3 regions of the Brevibacterium sp. HMSC22B09 genome follow, and region 2 is predicted to be linked to each of the others. Evidence: riboswitches for the same ligand, from Rfam matches in the RefSeq annotation. Region 2 holds a riboswitch; each other region holds the start of a gene.
The links. Region 2 has a riboswitch for thiamine pyrophosphate ahead of HMPREF3087_RS08140 (ECF transporter S component). Riboswitches for the same ligand answer to the same signal wherever they lie in the genome.
Positions count from the first base shown of each region.

Region 1 (5,449 bases), on a different contig from region 2:
GGAGTCTGAGAGCAGCTCCTGGATGTCCAGAAGCCTGGCGGGTGCGCCGTTGACGGCGTATTCGCTGCCGCCTGAGCGGAACAGCGTGCGGCTGATGGTGACTTCCGTGTAGTCAATCGGGATGGCCCCGTCGGTGTTGTCAATCGTCAGACTGACTTCGGCCCGGCCCAGGGCCTGCCGTTTCGAGGTGCCGGCGAAGATGACGTCCTCCATTTTTCCGCCTCGGAGGTTCTTCGCTCCCTGCTCCCCCATGACCCAGGCGAGCGCGTCGACGACGTTCGACTTGCCCGAACCGTTCGGTCCGACCACACACGTAATGCCCGGTTCGAGTTCAAGCCGGGTGGCAGACGCGAACGACTTGAAGCCGCGCATCGACAGGGTTTTGAGGAACATTCAGATCAGCATAGTCGCACGTACGGCCTCAGATGGCGTTGATTCCGCCCACAAGACTGGCGGCACCCTCGTGCATTCCTCGGGCTTTGAGAATGTCGAGTGCCTGCAGCGAGCGCACACCGGCCTGACAGAACAGCACCGTCAGCGGCGCCTCGGACTCCGGCAGCTGTGCTCCCTCCAGCAGGGCGCTGAGCGGAACATTGTGCGCCCCGGCAATGGTTCCGGCGGCGTACTCGTCGGCTTCGCGCACGTCAACCAGCAGGGTCGACTGGCCCGCCTGTAGGCGGGCTTCGAGGGCCGCCGGTGTGATGACGGCCGCGGAGTCGAGGTGGTCGACCGGTGCGCGGTCGGGATCTGCGGCAACCGTGAGGCTCCGCATGGTGCTGGCCAGTCCGTCGTAGATGAGAACCGAGCCGAGAGCCGATTCACCCACGCCGGCGAGCAGCTTGATGGCCTCCATCGTCATAAGCGTGCCGATGATTCCCGGCAGCACGCCGATGACTCCGGCTTCCGCACATGTAGGTGTTGAGCCCGGGTCGGGGGCTTCCGGGTAGAGGTCGCGGTAGGTGCCGGTCTTTCCCGCCCAGAAGACGCCCACCTGACCGGAGAAGCGCAGGACCGAACCCTGGATGACGGGTTTGCGCAGCATTTCGCACGCATCGGAAATGAGGTAGCGGGAATCGAAACTGTCGGTGCCGTCGATGACGAGGTCCGCATCCCGCAGCACGTGCAGGGCATTATCGGCGGTCAGTCGGTCGGTGTGGAGGGTCAGTTCGATGCCGGGGAACAGACCGCGGCACACATCGGCGGCTGATTCTGCTTTCAGCCTGCCGATATCGGATTCGGAGTGAATGACCTGGCGGTGCAGATTGCTGCGTTCGACAACGTCGTCATCGATGATCTCGATGTGGCCGACACCGGCTGCCGCCAGGTACTGCAGGACGGGAGCTCCGAGCCCGCCTGCGCCGACAACTGCGACGCGCGACTTCAGAAGCCTGGCCTGGCCTTCTTCGCCGAAACCGGCCAGGCCCATCTGCCGGCGGAAGCGATCCGCGTCCTCCGGTGTCAGATCGAGGTGCGTCTGATCAGTCACTGTGTGACCCCCATTCCGCGGAATCCTTCGGCCGGGTCGTGGCCGGTGACAAGCCCATCAAAGCTGCTGGAAGCAACAGCACCGTGCCGGCGTGTGGGAATCCGGCCGGCGCGTGCGGCCCAGTAGCCGGATTCAACGGCCATGCGCATGGCGCGCGCCATGGCAACGGGGTCTTCGGCGCGCGTGACGGCACTGGCCAGAAGAACAGCGGAACATCCCAGCTCCATGGCGAGTGCCGCCTCGGAAGCGGTGCCGATCCCGGCATCCAGCACCACCGGAACAGAGGCGCGCGAGCAGATGAGCTCGATGTTGTGCGGGTTGAGGATGCCCAGGCCGGAGCCGATCGGCGCACCCAGCGGCATGACGGCCGCGGCACCAGCGGATTCCAGTCGCTTGGCCACGGCAGGGTCATCAGATGTGTAGACGTAGGGCACGAAGCCGCGCTCGGCGAGCATTTCCGTGGCTTCGAGCGTGGCGATGACATCCGGCAGGAGGGTCTTTTCGTCCGCAATGACTTCGACCTTCACCAGCGAGGTTTCGCACGCTTCGCGAGCCAGTTCAGCGGTGAGCACAGCGTCGGCTGCGGTGTAGCAGCCTGCGGTGTTCGGCAGCACCTTGATGTCCAGTTCGGACAGCATGGCGAACAGCGAACCGGCTTCTGTCGGGCTGTAGCGGCGCATGGCGACGGTTGTGAGTTCAGTGCCGGATTCCTGCAGGGCTGCCCGCAGGTTGGTGTGGTCTACTGCCCCGCCGGTTCCCATGATGAGCCGGGAGGTCAGGGTGGTCGGGCCGATTGTCAGCGGCTGCACATCAGCCTCCCTGCACAGCTGTGACGATGTCGATGACCGCCCCGTCTTCAACATCCGTCTGGGCCCACCGTGCCCTTGGGATGACAGCTCCGTTGAGTGCTGCTGCGATGCCGGGTCGGCTGCCGTCTGCGGGTGTTCCGTCCGGGTTGAACTCCTTGTCGGTCGTGCGCGCCACGACGTCAAGCACCGTGAGCTTGCCGTCGAGCTCCTGCTCGGTGCCGTTGACCTTGATGCTCATGGGATCCTTCCTTCCGGGTGGGTGTCGGCGGCTTGGGCCGCCAGGCGGGATACGTACGGGGTCAGGAGGATGCCGTGCCGGGACAGTCCTCCTGCAACAACAACTGCCGAGGTGCCGCTCACCTGAGTCCGTGTCACCACTGGCATGTCGTCTTCTGTTGTGGGGCGAGCGCGGGTGGTCACGTCGATGAGGTCGCAGTCGCGCAACCCGGGAACAACCGTGATGGCATCAGCCAGGAGGTCGGCAACGCTGCCGAGGTCTGTGTCGGGGCGGTCTTCGCGGACGGATGCGCCGATGACGATTTCGCCGCTTGCCCGCGGCACGACGTACACGCTGCGGCCGGTGACGACGGCGCGGACAGTGCGGGATAGCAGCGGGCCGAAGCGCAGACGGTTTTCGGGTACTCGCACGCGGATGACATCGCCGTAGACCGGCCGTAGGCTCAGTGCCGCGTCTTCAGGCAGCCCCGCGATGTCGGCGATGCCCATGCCGGCGGCCACGACTGTCGTGTCGAAGCTGTGAAGAACGCCGTCAGCGGTTTCGACGGCCGCACCCTCTAGGCGGGTGACGCGCTGCCGGACAAGTGCCTCCGGTCCCAGTGCTTCCAGCATGGCGTTCGTGAAACGGCGTGGGTCGATGCGCAGGTCACCGGGGATTTCAGCCCCGGCTGACAGGCCCGGAGCCAGGGCGGGTTCGAGACGCGCGAGCCTGCTGCCGGGCAGGTGGTTGAACGCCAGTCCGCGTTCGCCGTAGGCCCTCTCCATTCGTTCGAGGTGTTCGCGGTCGCCGGGGTCCGCTGCCACCAGGAGGGTTCCGGCGGTTTCGTAGCCGACCGCGTCATGTGGCATCCCGAGCAGTTCCAGGAACTCCGGGTATTCGTCGAGGGCTTTCTGCATGATGGGCAGCAGACTGTCTTGGCCGAACTGGACTTCAGCAACGGGGGCGAGCATGCCGGCGGCCGCGTAGGAGGCTCCGCTGACCGGCGCGGGATCGAAAACGGTGACATCGTGGCCTGCGCGCTGCAGCCGCAGGGCTGTGGCGAGTCCGAGGATTCCCGCCCCGATGACCGCTGTCTTCACCATTCTCCTCACGTCGGCATGATCCGCTTCGAGTGCTGATGGTCGGCCGCTTCGCCCTCTCAGCCGGGCGTGTCCCGGCTCCCATGAACCGCCCTCAGAGTAAGCCTCCGACGGTGCTGGAGCAAATAGCCTGCGCTCTTGGAACAAGCGGGCGGTGTCAGTACCGCCTCTGGGGTTTCTGGCAGGTGGGGCACCAGTGGGATGTGCGTCCGGCAATCGTGCTGCTGCGCACGGTTTCACCGCACCGGGTACACGGACTGCCGGCTTTGCCGTAGACGCCGAGGCTGCGGTCGAAGTATCCGGATTCGCCGTTGACGTTGACGTACAGTTCGTCAAAGCTCGTTCCGCCGGCCTCAATGGCACGGGCCATGACGTCCCGGGCGGCGTGCAGGGTGTTTTCAATCCGGCTGATGCGCAGGCGGTCGGTCCGGGCGGCAGGGTGGACTCCCGCGGCGAAAAGCGCCTCGTCAGCGTAGATATTGCCGATTCCGGACACCACGCCCTGATCCAGCAGAGCGGCCTTGATTGCTGTGCGGCGGCCCTTGAGAGTCCGCGCTAAGCCTTCCGCATCGAATCCGTCCTCGAAGGGGTCCGGTGCAATCCGGGCGGCCGAAGCCGCAACCAGACGCGGCGAGCCAAGCCCCGTCACGAGAGGCTCCAGGCCGATGTGGCCGAAGATCCGCTGATCGACAAACCGCATCTGCCACGGGGTCCCGTCGGCTGAGCACATGTCGAACACGGCCCTGGTGTGCCGATGCACGGCATCGGCGGCGGTGTGGATCCTCACCTGCCCTGACATGCCGAGGTGGAGGGCCACTGCCCAGCCGGCCGGCACCTCGGAAGCGGAGTCGGGAAAGACGGAGCCTGTGGCCAGGGGCAGCCACATGAACTTGCCGCGGCGGCACGCCCCTTCGACACGACCGCCGGGAACAGAGGCGGTCAGACGGTCAACAGCGGTCGCATCGACCGTGCGCTTAGAGGTGGTGCCCAGAATGCGCGGGTCGAGCACCCGCAGGGATTCGATTCGCGAGCCGACCGCCCACGGTTCAAGCCCGCGGCGAACGTGCTCAACTTCCGGCAGTTCCGGCATCAGGCGCGGGACCAGTCGGGGTGTTTCTCCCGGATGGCCTTGACGGCTGCTTCGGCGGCGACGAGTTCGGCGTTCTTCTTCGACGTTCCCTCACCGCTGCCCCACGTGGTGTCGCCCAGCTGTGCTTGCGCCGTGAAGACGCGCGCGTGGTCGGGTCCTTCCGAGGTGATGTCGTAAGTCACGACTCCCAGGCCGAGGTCCGCGGCGGCTTCCTGCAGGGTGGTTTTGTAGTCCATGCCGGCACCGAGGTTGACGGCGTCATCGAGCATGGGGTCAACGAACCTGTGCACGAGGTCTTCCGCTACCTGCCGGCCCTGGCTGATGTAGCAGGCGCCGATGATCGCTTCGACTGTGTCGGCCAGGATCGAGTCTTTGTTGCGCCCGCCGGTGAGCTCTTCGCCCTTGCCCAGCAGAAGGTAGTCGCCGATGCCGTACTGGCGGGCAACAGCGGCCAGAGCACGGGTGTTGACGACGGCGGAGCGCATTTTCGCCAAACGCCCTTCGGCCATTGCCGGGTTGTTGTGGAACAGCCATTCGGTGGCAACCAGCTGCAGCACGGAGTCGCCTAAGAACTCCAGGCGCTCATTGGTGGGGATGCCGCCGTTTTCAAAGGCGTAGGAACGGTGTGTGAGTGAAAGACGAAGCGTCTCGGGATCAATGTCGATCCCGAGACGCTCGTTGAGTTCACGCAGATTCTGCGCTTCAGTCATAGTGTCAGGCGTCAGCGACCTTACGTCCCTTGTATTC
Region 1 covers NZ_KV785998.1:42,163-47,611, reverse strand. The annotation lists gene smc (chromosome segregation protein SMC) at 1-393, opposite strand, end outside; gene HMPREF3087_RS01265 (ThiF family adenylyltransferase) at 422-1,486, opposite strand; gene HMPREF3087_RS01260 (thiazole synthase) at 1,483-2,349, opposite strand; gene thiS (sulfur carrier protein ThiS) at 2,297-2,533, opposite strand; gene thiO (glycine oxidase ThiO) at 2,530-3,615, opposite strand; TPP riboswitch at 3,601-3,707, opposite strand; gene mutM (bifunctional DNA-formamidopyrimidine glycosylase/DNA-(apurinic or apyrimidinic site) lyase) at 3,770-4,702, opposite strand; gene rnc (ribonuclease III) at 4,702-5,412, opposite strand; gene rpmF (50S ribosomal protein L32) at 5,417-5,449, opposite strand, start outside.
Region 1: another riboswitch for thiamine pyrophosphate. It lies ahead of thiO (glycine oxidase ThiO); the one in region 2 lies ahead of HMPREF3087_RS08140 (ECF transporter S component).

Region 2 (5,449 bases):
GGTGTCGATGAAGGGTTCGTCGTGGCTGACGGTCACGACCGCTTGGCCGGCGCGCAGTTCGTCGATGACGAGTTCGGCGAGCGCTCGCCACGTGCGGGCGTCTTGGCCGAAGGTGGGTTCGTCGATGATGAGGATGCGCGGCCGGGCAGCGAGCATTGCGGCCACTGACAGGCGGCGCTTTTCACCGCCGGAGAGCTGCTGCGGGTGGATGTCAGCCAAGTGTTCCAGGCGCAGCGCGGCCAGGAGCTGTTCGGCGCGTTCGTCTGCCGCTTGGGGATCCCAGCCGGCTCGCTGTGGACCAAACCGCAGTTCGTCCAAGACAGTGGGGCGCAGGAATTGGTGTTCGGGTTCTTGGAACACCATGCCGATGCGGGGCACGAGTTCGCGGGAGCTCCACCGGAAAGGGTCACTGTGTTTGGTCGGACGGACTGTGCCGTTGAGGGTGCTCAGCTGATCTGCTGCCGTGAGCTGGCCGTATGCGGGTTTGAGCAGACCGGCCAAGGTCAGTGCGGTGGTGGATTTTCCGGCACCGTTGCGGCCGGTCAGTGCGAGCGCTGTGCCGGCGTGAATCGCTGCGGTCAGTTCGGCGACGGGTTCGCTGTTTTCGCGCTGAACGCCCAGGCCGTCGGCGGTCATGAGGGTTTCGCCAATGGTCGGCACGTACGGCGTGGGCAGGGCGGCGTCGGGCAGCCACAGCCCGGCAGCCTCCAGTGAGGGACGCAAGGCTTGGTCGCCAAGGATCGTGTCAGGGCTGCCGTCGGCGAGAACACCGCCGGGGCCCAGAACCACAATCCGGTCGACGTGTTCGGTCCACACCGGCAGGCGGTGTTCGACGATCAGCATGGTCGCGCCGGTGGCTTCTTGCGCGGCGATGATGGAGTCGCGCACGGATTCGACGGCTGATGGGTCGAGGTTGGCGGTGGGTTCGTCAAGCACCAGCAAGCCCGGCTGCATGGCGACAACCCCGGCGATGGCCAGGCGCTGTTTCTGCCCACCGGACAGAGCTGCCGTCGGGTGAGTCAGCGGGACGTCGAGGCCCACAATGGCGAGAGCTTCGGGGATTCGGCGGGCGATGTCTGCGGCTGGGATGCCGACGTTGGCCATGCCGAAGGCGACATCGTCGCCGACTTCGGCGAGGATCACCTGCGAATCGGGGTCCTGCAGAACAAGCCCGGAGATTCCGCGGGCGGGGTCCGGTGGGAGGCCGTCAACCAGGAGTTCGCCGAACTGTTCGCCGGATTCATCGGGCAGGACACCGGCAACGGCGTGGAGGAACGTTGATTTTCCAGCACCGGAACCGCCGACCAGCAGAACTTTCTGGCCGGCTGGGATTTCAAGGTCGAGGTCGGAAACGGCCGGTTCTGAACGGCCGGAGTGGTACCAGGTGAACCCGCGGGCGGACACTGCCGCGGGTCGGGATGACGAGGTGGTGGTCACGAATCTGCGGGACTTTCACTTTCTGAGGGGCTCCCCCGGTGACCCGCACCTTCGGGTGAGGAGGCGGCGTGAGGTGGGCGGCGCCTCGGGCGCGGGTCGGTGCCGGATGCGAATCCGGTCAGCACTCCGGTCCGGCGGATGGCGCGGTAGACGAACCAGCCGCCCAGGCCGGCGAATACGGGTCCGGAGACCAGGGCGCAGGCGGCGAAGACCAGCTGCCATTCGAGGGCCCAGCCGGCGTTCCAGAAGATGTTGTCGGTGATGGAGACCGAAATGGCGGGTGCTAGGCCTGCGAAGACGGAAATGCCGAGGGTGTAGCGGCGGTAACGGGTCAGGGCGAAGACGAGTTCGGTCATGATGCCCTGGCACAGGCCGGTGAACAGGATGACCGGGCCGAAGACGGAACCCAGGAGAGCTTCGGTTGCTGCGGCGATGAGTTCGCACACGATCGCGGCGCCGGGTTTGCGGATGATGAGTGCCCCCACGGGCCCGGCCAGCAGGTAGAGGCCGCCGACTAGGCCCGTGGTTGGTGGGAACACGAGGTTGAACGGGACGTCGATGATCGGCCGCAGGGACGTCCACGCGAAGTACACGGCACCGAGTGCGACGGCGAGCACTGCTGCGACGATGATGTCAACGGTGCGCCATGTGAGGCTGCGTGTGGGCGTGGTGTGTGCGGTGTGGGTCATCGGGGTCTTTCAGTTCATGTGCGGTTGGGGGTTGTGTGCTGGCGGGGTGTGGTTGTCGTCCGCCCGGAAGCGAAGGCTGACAGTGCGCCTGTGGGCACGATTGCCTTCCACAGGAGCCATGCACCCAACCCGGAAATGATAATGCTGGAGGCGATTCCGCACACGGCGTAGACGACCTTGAATGTCATAGCCCATTTGGCGTAGTACATGACTATTTCGCCGACCACCAGGGCGACACCTGCGCCGAGGCCGGACAGGAGCATGACGGGCAGGTTCCATTTGCGGTAGAGGAAGGCGAGGAGCACGATTTCGGCGCCGGCTCCCTGCAGGAGGCCGGAGATGATGGCGGTTGCACCGAAGTGGGAGCCGAGCACTGCTTCGACGACAGCGGCGAGTGTTTCGGCGATGATGGCCGCACCGGGTTTGCGGACGATGATTCCGGCCAGTGGCCCTGCAAGCACCCAGATGCCGCCGAACAGGCCGACCAGTGGTGGGAATGCGACGGTCCAGAGTTCGAAGACGCCCCAAATGGCAGCGACTCCCCAGAAGATGACGCCGACTGCTACTGCGATGACGACGGTGACGATGATGTCAACGGTCCGCCAGCGCAGGCTGGTTTTTGTCTGCGTGCTCTGTGGCCGTGGGTTTTTCGTCTGTGCTGACGAGGTGGTGTTCGGGTTGCTTGGGTTGGTGTGGTGTCCGGGCTGGACACGGTTGTCCTGTGTCATGAGTCCTCCTCAAGGCAAGGAGGGGTCAAGAGTGTGCTCGACTTCCTTCGCCGGTGCTAACCGGGCAGGTTCGAGGGTCTGCGGCATCGCACTCTCAGCGCCCTTGTTCGGATCTCTAGGTTTGATCCGAGGCGCTCCCCTGTCGTACGGCCGATACCTTAGCAAGGACAGTGCGCTGGCGCACGGGATTGGGTGGAAGGACACAGTTCGCATGAAGACGGTGCCACCTTAGACCCGAGGCCACTCGTGGTGGGATTCTCGAATGAGCGCCGCTGCGTACCCATGGAATTACAGCCCATCGGCTCAAGGCCAGCGTTTCTATTCGCTTATGTCAGTGCCTGGCGATATGCTGCATCAGGAAGTCAAAGTCAGCCACGAATCGCCAAACTCGGGGCAAAGACAAAAACCGACTATTGCGGGATCTGCAGACCGGGAGGTAGGCGCTGGTGGCTGCTCATTACTCCATGGGGGAGTTCTTTTCAGGTCCCGGCGGGCTGTCCCTCGGCGCATCAATGGCTGCTGAATCGTTCAATGAGCACGTCGTACCAGCAAACTCAAACACGGACCCTATAGTTCTTGAGCACCAATGGGCTGTCGACATCGACAGCGATTCCTGCGAAACCTACAGGAATAACATCCTCGCCCACCGGCCTCAAGCCGTCCGAAACATTGACGCCCGTGAGGCAATCAAGGACTTAGATTCTTTTGAACCCATCGATGGTTTTGCGTTTGGTTTCCCGTGCAACGACTTCAGTCTTGTGGGCAAACAGAAAGGCCTGTTGGGCGATTTCGGTGGGCTATACCAAGCCGGCGTAGCAGTATTGAATAAAAAAGAGCCTAAATGGTTTGTTGCCGAAAATGTCGGTGGAGTTCGAAGCGCCAATCAAGGTGACGCATTTAAGCAAATACTTGCTGACCTGCAGGCGGCAAAGGGAAAAAGCTACGACATTGTTCCCCATTTGTACCGATTCGAAGAGTACGGTGTCCCACAGACTCGGCACCGAGTCATCATTGTTGGAATCCACAAGGATGAACAAGTCAGATTCAAGGTCCCGGCGCCTAGTCACGGACCAAGAAACAATGCTTTAAACCTTCCCAGGTACGTTTCAGCTGAAACCGCGCTTAGCGCAACATATCCAGCAGGATTGAACGTCAAACACACGGAAGATCCTGTTCACACTGAACGCGTACGGCAACGGTTGACATACATACCCGAAGGTGGCAACGCCTTTAGCGCTGCCATGCCAGAAAACCTCAAGCTGAACGTCAAAGGAGCAACACTCAGCCATATCTACAGGCGCCTGAGAAGAGAAGAGCCCAGCTACACCATCACCGGTTCAGGCGGGGGCGGCACGCACGTCTACCACTGGGAAGAGAACCGCGCACTCACTAACCGTGAGCGAGCCCGGCTGCAGACATTTCCTGACGATTTCAATTTCAGCGGCTCACGCTCATCGGTTCGAAAACAGATCGGGATGGCTGTGCCGCCACTCGGCGCAAAAACAATTTTCGAGGCACTCTTCAAAACCTTGAATGGCATCACCTACGACACAACAGAGCCTAACCTTCTAGAAGTGCTCAGAGAGTCGAAGGGCATCCTGCCGTCATGGAGTCAGATTCGCACCCAGCTTTTTAACTAGCCGCACTCAACGACGAGGAAGAATGATGGACGAGAACGAGCGCCGCACGATTGAGATGGTCTACGGTTTCCACCGTAAGACACAGAACCGGGAAGAGGCCGAAGCAGCGACGCGCAGACAGCTCAGCACCTATGGCAAGGCTGTGCTGGATGAATTCTTCAACGAGCTAGAACAACTCCGCCAAAAATCCACAACTCTCTTCGTCAATGACATATCGGCCCGGCAGGACATCAAGGAGCGAGGATGGTACTTCCCCGACTCGGACGGTGATCTTTGGAGGAGTCTCAAGGACAAGATGCTTGACAGCGGCCTCCGCGAAGCAGTCAACAACATCGACAACGAAAGTGACGCCATAGTTGCAGCCTCCGCAGAGCCCTACCAGTTGAAAGACAGGCGCAAGGGCCTTGTCATCGGCAACGTTCAATCCGGAAAGACGGCGAATTACGCATCGGTCATTGCGAAAGCTGTAGATGCCGGCTACCGATTCATCATCGTCCTTGCCGGTCTTCACAATAACCTTCGCGGGCAGACACAAAGACGGCTCGACAGAGACCTCGGCGTGGAAGATGGCCCCCTCCCGTGGTATCGACTTACGTCATCAGACAGCGACTTCGGTCCAGGCGATGCGCGCAACGCCGAGGCAATGACACAGGGCACTCAGCCTGTCTTAGCTGTTGTCAAAAAGAATTCATCGCGCTTGAGAAACCTGCGCAACTTTCTTCGCCAAATCAGCCTGGATACCCGCGAATCTCGTTTCCCGATTCTCATTATCGACGACGAATCCGACCAAGCAACGCCCGATTCATCCAAAGAAGGCGCGCAGGAAACAACCGCAATCAACACCCTCGTTCGGCAAATTTGGGATGAGGTCAAAAACGGCACGTACATCGGATACACCGCTACCCCCTTCGCCAACGTCTTCATGAGTTCAGATGACCGACTCGGCGATGGGCAC
Region 2 covers NZ_KV786025.1:53,938-59,386, reverse strand. The annotation lists gene HMPREF3087_RS08150 (ABC transporter ATP-binding protein) at 1-1,437, opposite strand, end outside; gene HMPREF3087_RS08145 (ECF transporter S component) at 1,434-2,126, opposite strand; gene HMPREF3087_RS08140 (ECF transporter S component) at 2,141-2,854, opposite strand; TPP riboswitch at 2,880-3,005, opposite strand; gene HMPREF3087_RS08135 (DNA cytosine methyltransferase) at 3,301-4,494, shown strand; gene HMPREF3087_RS08130 (Z1 domain-containing protein) at 4,517-5,449, shown strand, end outside.

Region 3 (5,449 bases), on a different contig from region 2:
CGCGGCGGGCCGCCTGGACGTCGGCGATAGCGGTGGCCATGGGCACCTGGATGCCGAGCGTGTGGCGGGTGGTGGATGCCGCACCGCCGCCGAAGCCAACCAGAACACCGGCAGCACCGGTGCGCATGAGGTGCAGGGCCGGTGTGTAGGCGCTGACGCCGCCGACGATCACGGGGACGTCGAGTTCGTAGATGAACTGCTTGAGGTTGAGCGGATCGGTGGTGCTGGAGACGTGCTCTGCAGAAACCGTGGTGCCGCGGATGACGAAGAGGTCGACGCCTGCGTCGACAACGGTCTGGTAGAACTCCTGGGTGCGCTGCGGCGTGAGCGCACCGGCAACCGTCACACCGGCTTCGCGTATTTCAGCCAGGCGGGCCGTGATGAGTTCGGCCTTGATGGGTTCGCGGTAGATCTCCTGCATGCGCTCGGTAGCGCGCTGGTCGTCAAGCCCCGCGATTTCGTCAAGCAGCGGCTGGGGGTCTTCGTAGCGGGTCCACAGACCTTCGAGGTCGAGAACGCCGAGCATGCCCAGACGGCCAAGCGCAATGGCTGTTGCCGGGCTGACGACAGAGTCCATGGGAGCAGCCAGATAGGGCAGGTCGAACTGGAACGCGTCGATCTGCCATTGGAGCGAGACATCCCGAGGATCGCGGGTGCGCCGCGAAGGGATAACCGCTACGTCGTCAAGTGAATATGCCCTGCGTCCGCGCTTTCCGCGGCCGATTTCCAACTCTGTGCTCACGCGTCCCAGGGTACCCCAGGGCCCTGACACGACTGCGGGCCGCCATGGTCGAAACCACAGCGGCCCGCACTCTGTCAGCCTTCTGCGAAGGCCAACCCCAAGCGCCATTCACGGTGCCCGCTCCCCCGGTAGGTATCAGACCCAGGCAAGCGGCGCCTCGTGGTTCAAAGCCAGCCCGTCAGGGCATGGGGGTTGTCCAGTCTTCGTAGACGTGGGCGCTGGCCCAGAAGTGCAGTTCGTACAGGCTGGCCTGTTCGAACACGGCCTTCATTTCGGCGCGCAGGGCCGGGGTGGCCTGTTCCATTTCGCGTTCGAGGATCGCAACCGCGCCGCGGGTGGATTCGTCGAATTCGGGGCTGTCGTACATGGTGATCCACGATGCGAAGGGGTGGCCCTCCAGGTTCGATCCGGCCTTCTTCATGAGCACCTTGCCGATGTGGGCGTACACCCAGAAGCACGGCAGGACACCGGCAACACCAACCTGGTAGGGGCGCAGAGCTGCGGTTGCCATGAGGAATGACACATAGCCCAGCGACGTGGGGCTGGCGATGACAGCTTCGGCGTCACGGCCCTCGTCGGAGCCGCGCTCACCGTGGCGCAGACCGCGCGTGCCCGCGGTTTCCTGCCGGATTTCCTTGACCAGCGGGGCGAAGACCTCGTCAGCGAAGACGGCTTCGTGGAGTTCGTTTTCCGCGACAACCGCTTCCGAGGTTGCCCCAGCCCAGAACTGCATGTCGTCGTTGCGGGAGGACTTGCCGGACAGCTGCGCCATGGCACGGCCGTAGCCGTCCAGGTAGACCTCGTCCTGCAGCAGGTAGTGGACGAACACCTTGGGATCGAGGCTGCCGTCTGAGAGCTGTTCGATGAAGGGCAGGGCTTCGATGTCCTTGATGATGGGCTCGACGTGTTCCCAAAGTTCACGGCTGTGGGGGCCGGCGATGAATTCGCTCATTGTGTCTCCTGACAGTCGTTGTGATTTTGTTGTGGTCTCAGCGGGTGATGTCGACGATGTGGTCGACGGGTCCGTGTGCGCCGTCGGGGTTGAGCGCCAGCTGCCAGTCGGCTGCACTGCCGATGGCGCGGGCCAGGTAGTCGAGTGCCGCACCGACGGCGTCGCCCAGCTGCTCCCCTGTCGAGGCGCCGGACGGGTCTTCGCCCGCCTGCGCCAGGGCGTGGCGGCGGTGGGCAACCTCAGCTGCGATGGCCGCCGACAGCGTGCAGCCGGTGCCGTGGGTGTTGGGCGAAAAGACGCGCGGGTGGCTGAATTCGCGCCACGCGATGTCGTCGCCTTCGGCAACCGCGAGGATGTCGGTGACGATGTCCTCTGCCCCGTGGCCGCCCTTGAGCAGCACGGCTTTCGGCCCCATTTTCAGCAGGCGCGCAGCCTGTTCGCGCATCTGTGCGGGGCTGCCGGCTTCGGGTTCGTCGTCGCCCAGCAGGAGTGCTGCTTCCGGCAGGTTGGGGGTGATGATGCCGGCCTGCGGCAGCAGAACCGTGCGCACCGCATCGATGGCGTTTTCTGCCAGCAGTCGGTGCCCGGATGTGGCGACCATGACGGGGTCGACCACAAGGAATCCCAGACGGCCAGCCGCGGCGTAGTCGGCTGTTGTCTGCACGAGTTCGGGTGTGCCGAGCATGCCGGACTTGGTGGCATCAACGTAGATGTCGTCGACAACCGAATCGAACTGGTCGATCACGAAGTCGTGGTCGATTTCGTAGATGCGGCTGACCCCGTGGGTGTTCTGTGCGACGAGGGCGGTGATGATGCTGGCCCCGTAGGCGCCGCGCGCGGTGAAGGTTTTGAGGTCCGCCTGGATTCCCGCACCGCCGGAGGGGTCAGTGCCGGCGATCGTGACGGCGACGGGAGGACGAGGGCCGGTTGCGGTCATGAGTTTTCTCCTGTGTAAGCCGTAAGGATGCTGCGTGCGGCCGCCGCTGGGTCGGGTGCGGTCATGATGGCTGACACGACGCAGATTCCCGCAGCACCCGTGCCGCGCAGGGCTGCCGCGTTGTGGTCTTTGATGCCGCCGATGGCAAAAGCGGGCAGGCCCGCCATTTCGGCGCGTTTCCGGAAACCGTCAGGGCCGATGGCGCTGCGACCGGTTTCTTTGGTCTGGGTTGCGTACACCGGACCGATGCCCAGCAGATCGACTTCCTGACTGCGGGCGCGTTCAAAGTGTTCGGGCTCTTGGGCTGAAACTCCCAGCAGCGGTTCCGCACCGATGCGCTGGCGAACATCGTCTGCTGACATGTCGCCCTGACCCACGTGCACGTGGACTTTCCGGCCTTGCTCCAGCAGGCGGGCGGCGACATCAACGCGGTCATTGACGAAAACGGGGATCTCGGTGTCGATGCCCTGTTCCTCACGGGCCTGCTGAACAGCATCGAGCACGCTCACCGTGAGCTTTTCGAAGCCGGCGTCGTCAATGTGCTTATCGCGCACCTGCACAATGCCCACTCCCCCGGCAATTGCCTGGGCGACGGTGTCGGCGACTGTGCGGCCAACACTTTCGGCCATCGCCGTGTCGGTCACCAGGTAGAGGTCAGTGCTGTATTCGGACAGGCGGCCCAGTGGTGCGCTCATGCGATTCCTCCTGTTGTCCACGTGGTCTGGATCCGGGCTAGGTGTTCAGGTTGGGCAGCGTAGAGGCCGTCGAGGAAGTGCGCGGCAAATGTGCCGGGCCCGCTGGCTTTTTCGTGTGCCACCTGGGCGGCCGAGGTGAAGTGCAGGTGCGCTGTCGCTGCAGCCACGCCGGTGCTTACCTGCTGGCTGAGGTCCTGTGTTTGCGGAGTGTGGGCGGCCGCTGCCGCATAGGCGGCGGTGAGCGCTCCTAGCGAGCACCCCGTGCCGATGACGCTGGGCATATAGGGGCTGCCGCCGCTGATTGTCACGGTGTGCGTGCCGGAATCGTCGGCAAAGACAATGGCGTCGGACTCCCCGGAAACAGCGACGACGATGCCTGACTGGGCGAGGCTTGCGGCTGCCCCGAGGGCGTCGTCAACTGAGTGCGTTGAGTCGGTTCCTCGGGCGCTGCCGGACTGCTGTGCCAGGCCGATGATTTCGGAGGCGTTGCCGCGCACAACGGCCGGGCGGCTGTTCAGTGCGCGCACAATCCGGGAGGTGCGGTGCCCGGAAATCCCAAAGCCCACGGGGTCGAGAACCCACGGTTTACCGGCCTGGTTGAAGGTGTCGATGGCACCGTCGGCTGACAGGTACTGGTGCGATGTTGGGGTGCCGAAGTTGATGAGCAGACCATCTGCAATGCCGGCGAAATCAGCAGCATCAGCTTCGTGGTCGATCATGGCGGGACTGGCACCCGCTGCCAAAAGCACATTCGCGGCGAACTGCTGAACAACCGTGTTCACAATGCAGTGCACTAAAGGCGTGCGCTGACGCAGAGACTCAAGCAGCGTGCCCGCATAGTCTTTGAGTTCCATGACATCCCTTCGCTGGTCCTAACCACACAGGTTCAACGGGTTAATCTCAGCCGCTGTATAACGGCACCCCGTGTCACTTCGCTCACCCTAACACCCACCACTGACACAAGCGCATGACGCAGAGCCACGGCACAATCCCGCTCCGCCGCAGACCGGTCCGCAGAGCAGCCGAGCAGACCAGAAAAGGCGCGCTCCACCTCGTGAGAAAGGGTCTGTGAGAAAAACCCAGAAAAACAGCTGTGCGCCCGGCCAGAGGCTCGGGCGCACAGCAGATATTCACAGCAGCAGCCGGTCAGGCTGCGGCGGATCAGTGGTAGTTGGGGGCTTCCTGGGTGATCTGAATGTCGTGCGGGTGGCTTTCCTTCAGACCCGCGGTGGTCAGGCGCACAAACTGGCCCTTGTCCTTCAGTTCCGGAATCGAGCGGGCACCCACGTAGAACATGGTCTGGCGCAGGCCGCCGGTCAGCTGGTAGGCGACCTGGCGCAGCGGACCGCGGTAGGCCACGCGCCCCTCAATGCCTTCCGGCACGAGGTCGGTGTCAGTGGCGACATCAGCCTGGAAGTAGCGGTCCTTCGAGTATGACTTGCCCTTGCGCGGCGCCATTGCGCCCAGCGAACCCATACCGCGGTAGGCCTTGTACTGTTTGCCGTTGACCAGGATGAGTTCGCCGGGGCTTTCCTCACAGCCTGCCAGCAGCGAACCGAGCATGACCGAATCAGCGCCGGCAACAAGAGCCTTGCCGATGTCACCCGAGTACTGCAGACCACCATCGCCGATCACGGGCACTCCGGCTTCGCGGGCGGCCTGGTACGCCAGGTTGATGGCGGTGACCTGCGGAACGCCCACACCGGCGACAACGCGCGTGGTGCAGATGGAGCCTGGGCCCACACCCACCTTGATGGCGTCAGCGCCGGCGTCGATGAGTGCCTGAGCGCCCGCGCGGGTGGCCACGTTGCCGCCGATGACCTGCACGTTCTTGAACGCCGGGTCTTTCTTCAGCGACTTGATCATGTCCGTCACACCGCGGGCGTGGCCATTGGCGGTGTCGACCACAAGCACGTCCACACCGGCTTCGGCCAGCAGGCCCGCGCGCTCAAAGGCATCGCCGTAGAAGCCGACCGCAGCACCGACGAGCAGGCGGCCTTCGCCGTCCTTCGACGCGTCGGGGTATTCGTCGCGCTTGACGAAGTCCTTGACCGTGATGAGGCCCTGGATCTTGTTGTTTTCGTCGACCAGCGGGAGCTTTTCGATCTTGTGCTCTGCCAGAA
Region 3 covers NZ_KV786006.1:3,883-9,331, forward strand. The annotation lists gene HMPREF3087_RS03395 (GuaB3 family IMP dehydrogenase-related protein) at 1-742, opposite strand, end outside; gene HMPREF3087_RS03400 (TenA family protein) at 921-1,694, opposite strand; gene thiD (bifunctional hydroxymethylpyrimidine kinase/phosphomethylpyrimidine kinase) at 1,732-2,631, opposite strand; gene thiE (thiamine phosphate synthase) at 2,628-3,326, opposite strand; gene thiM (hydroxyethylthiazole kinase) at 3,323-4,180, opposite strand; TPP riboswitch at 4,168-4,261, opposite strand; gene guaB (IMP dehydrogenase) at 4,488-5,449, opposite strand, start outside.
Region 3: another riboswitch for thiamine pyrophosphate. It lies ahead of thiM (hydroxyethylthiazole kinase); the one in region 2 lies ahead of HMPREF3087_RS08140 (ECF transporter S component).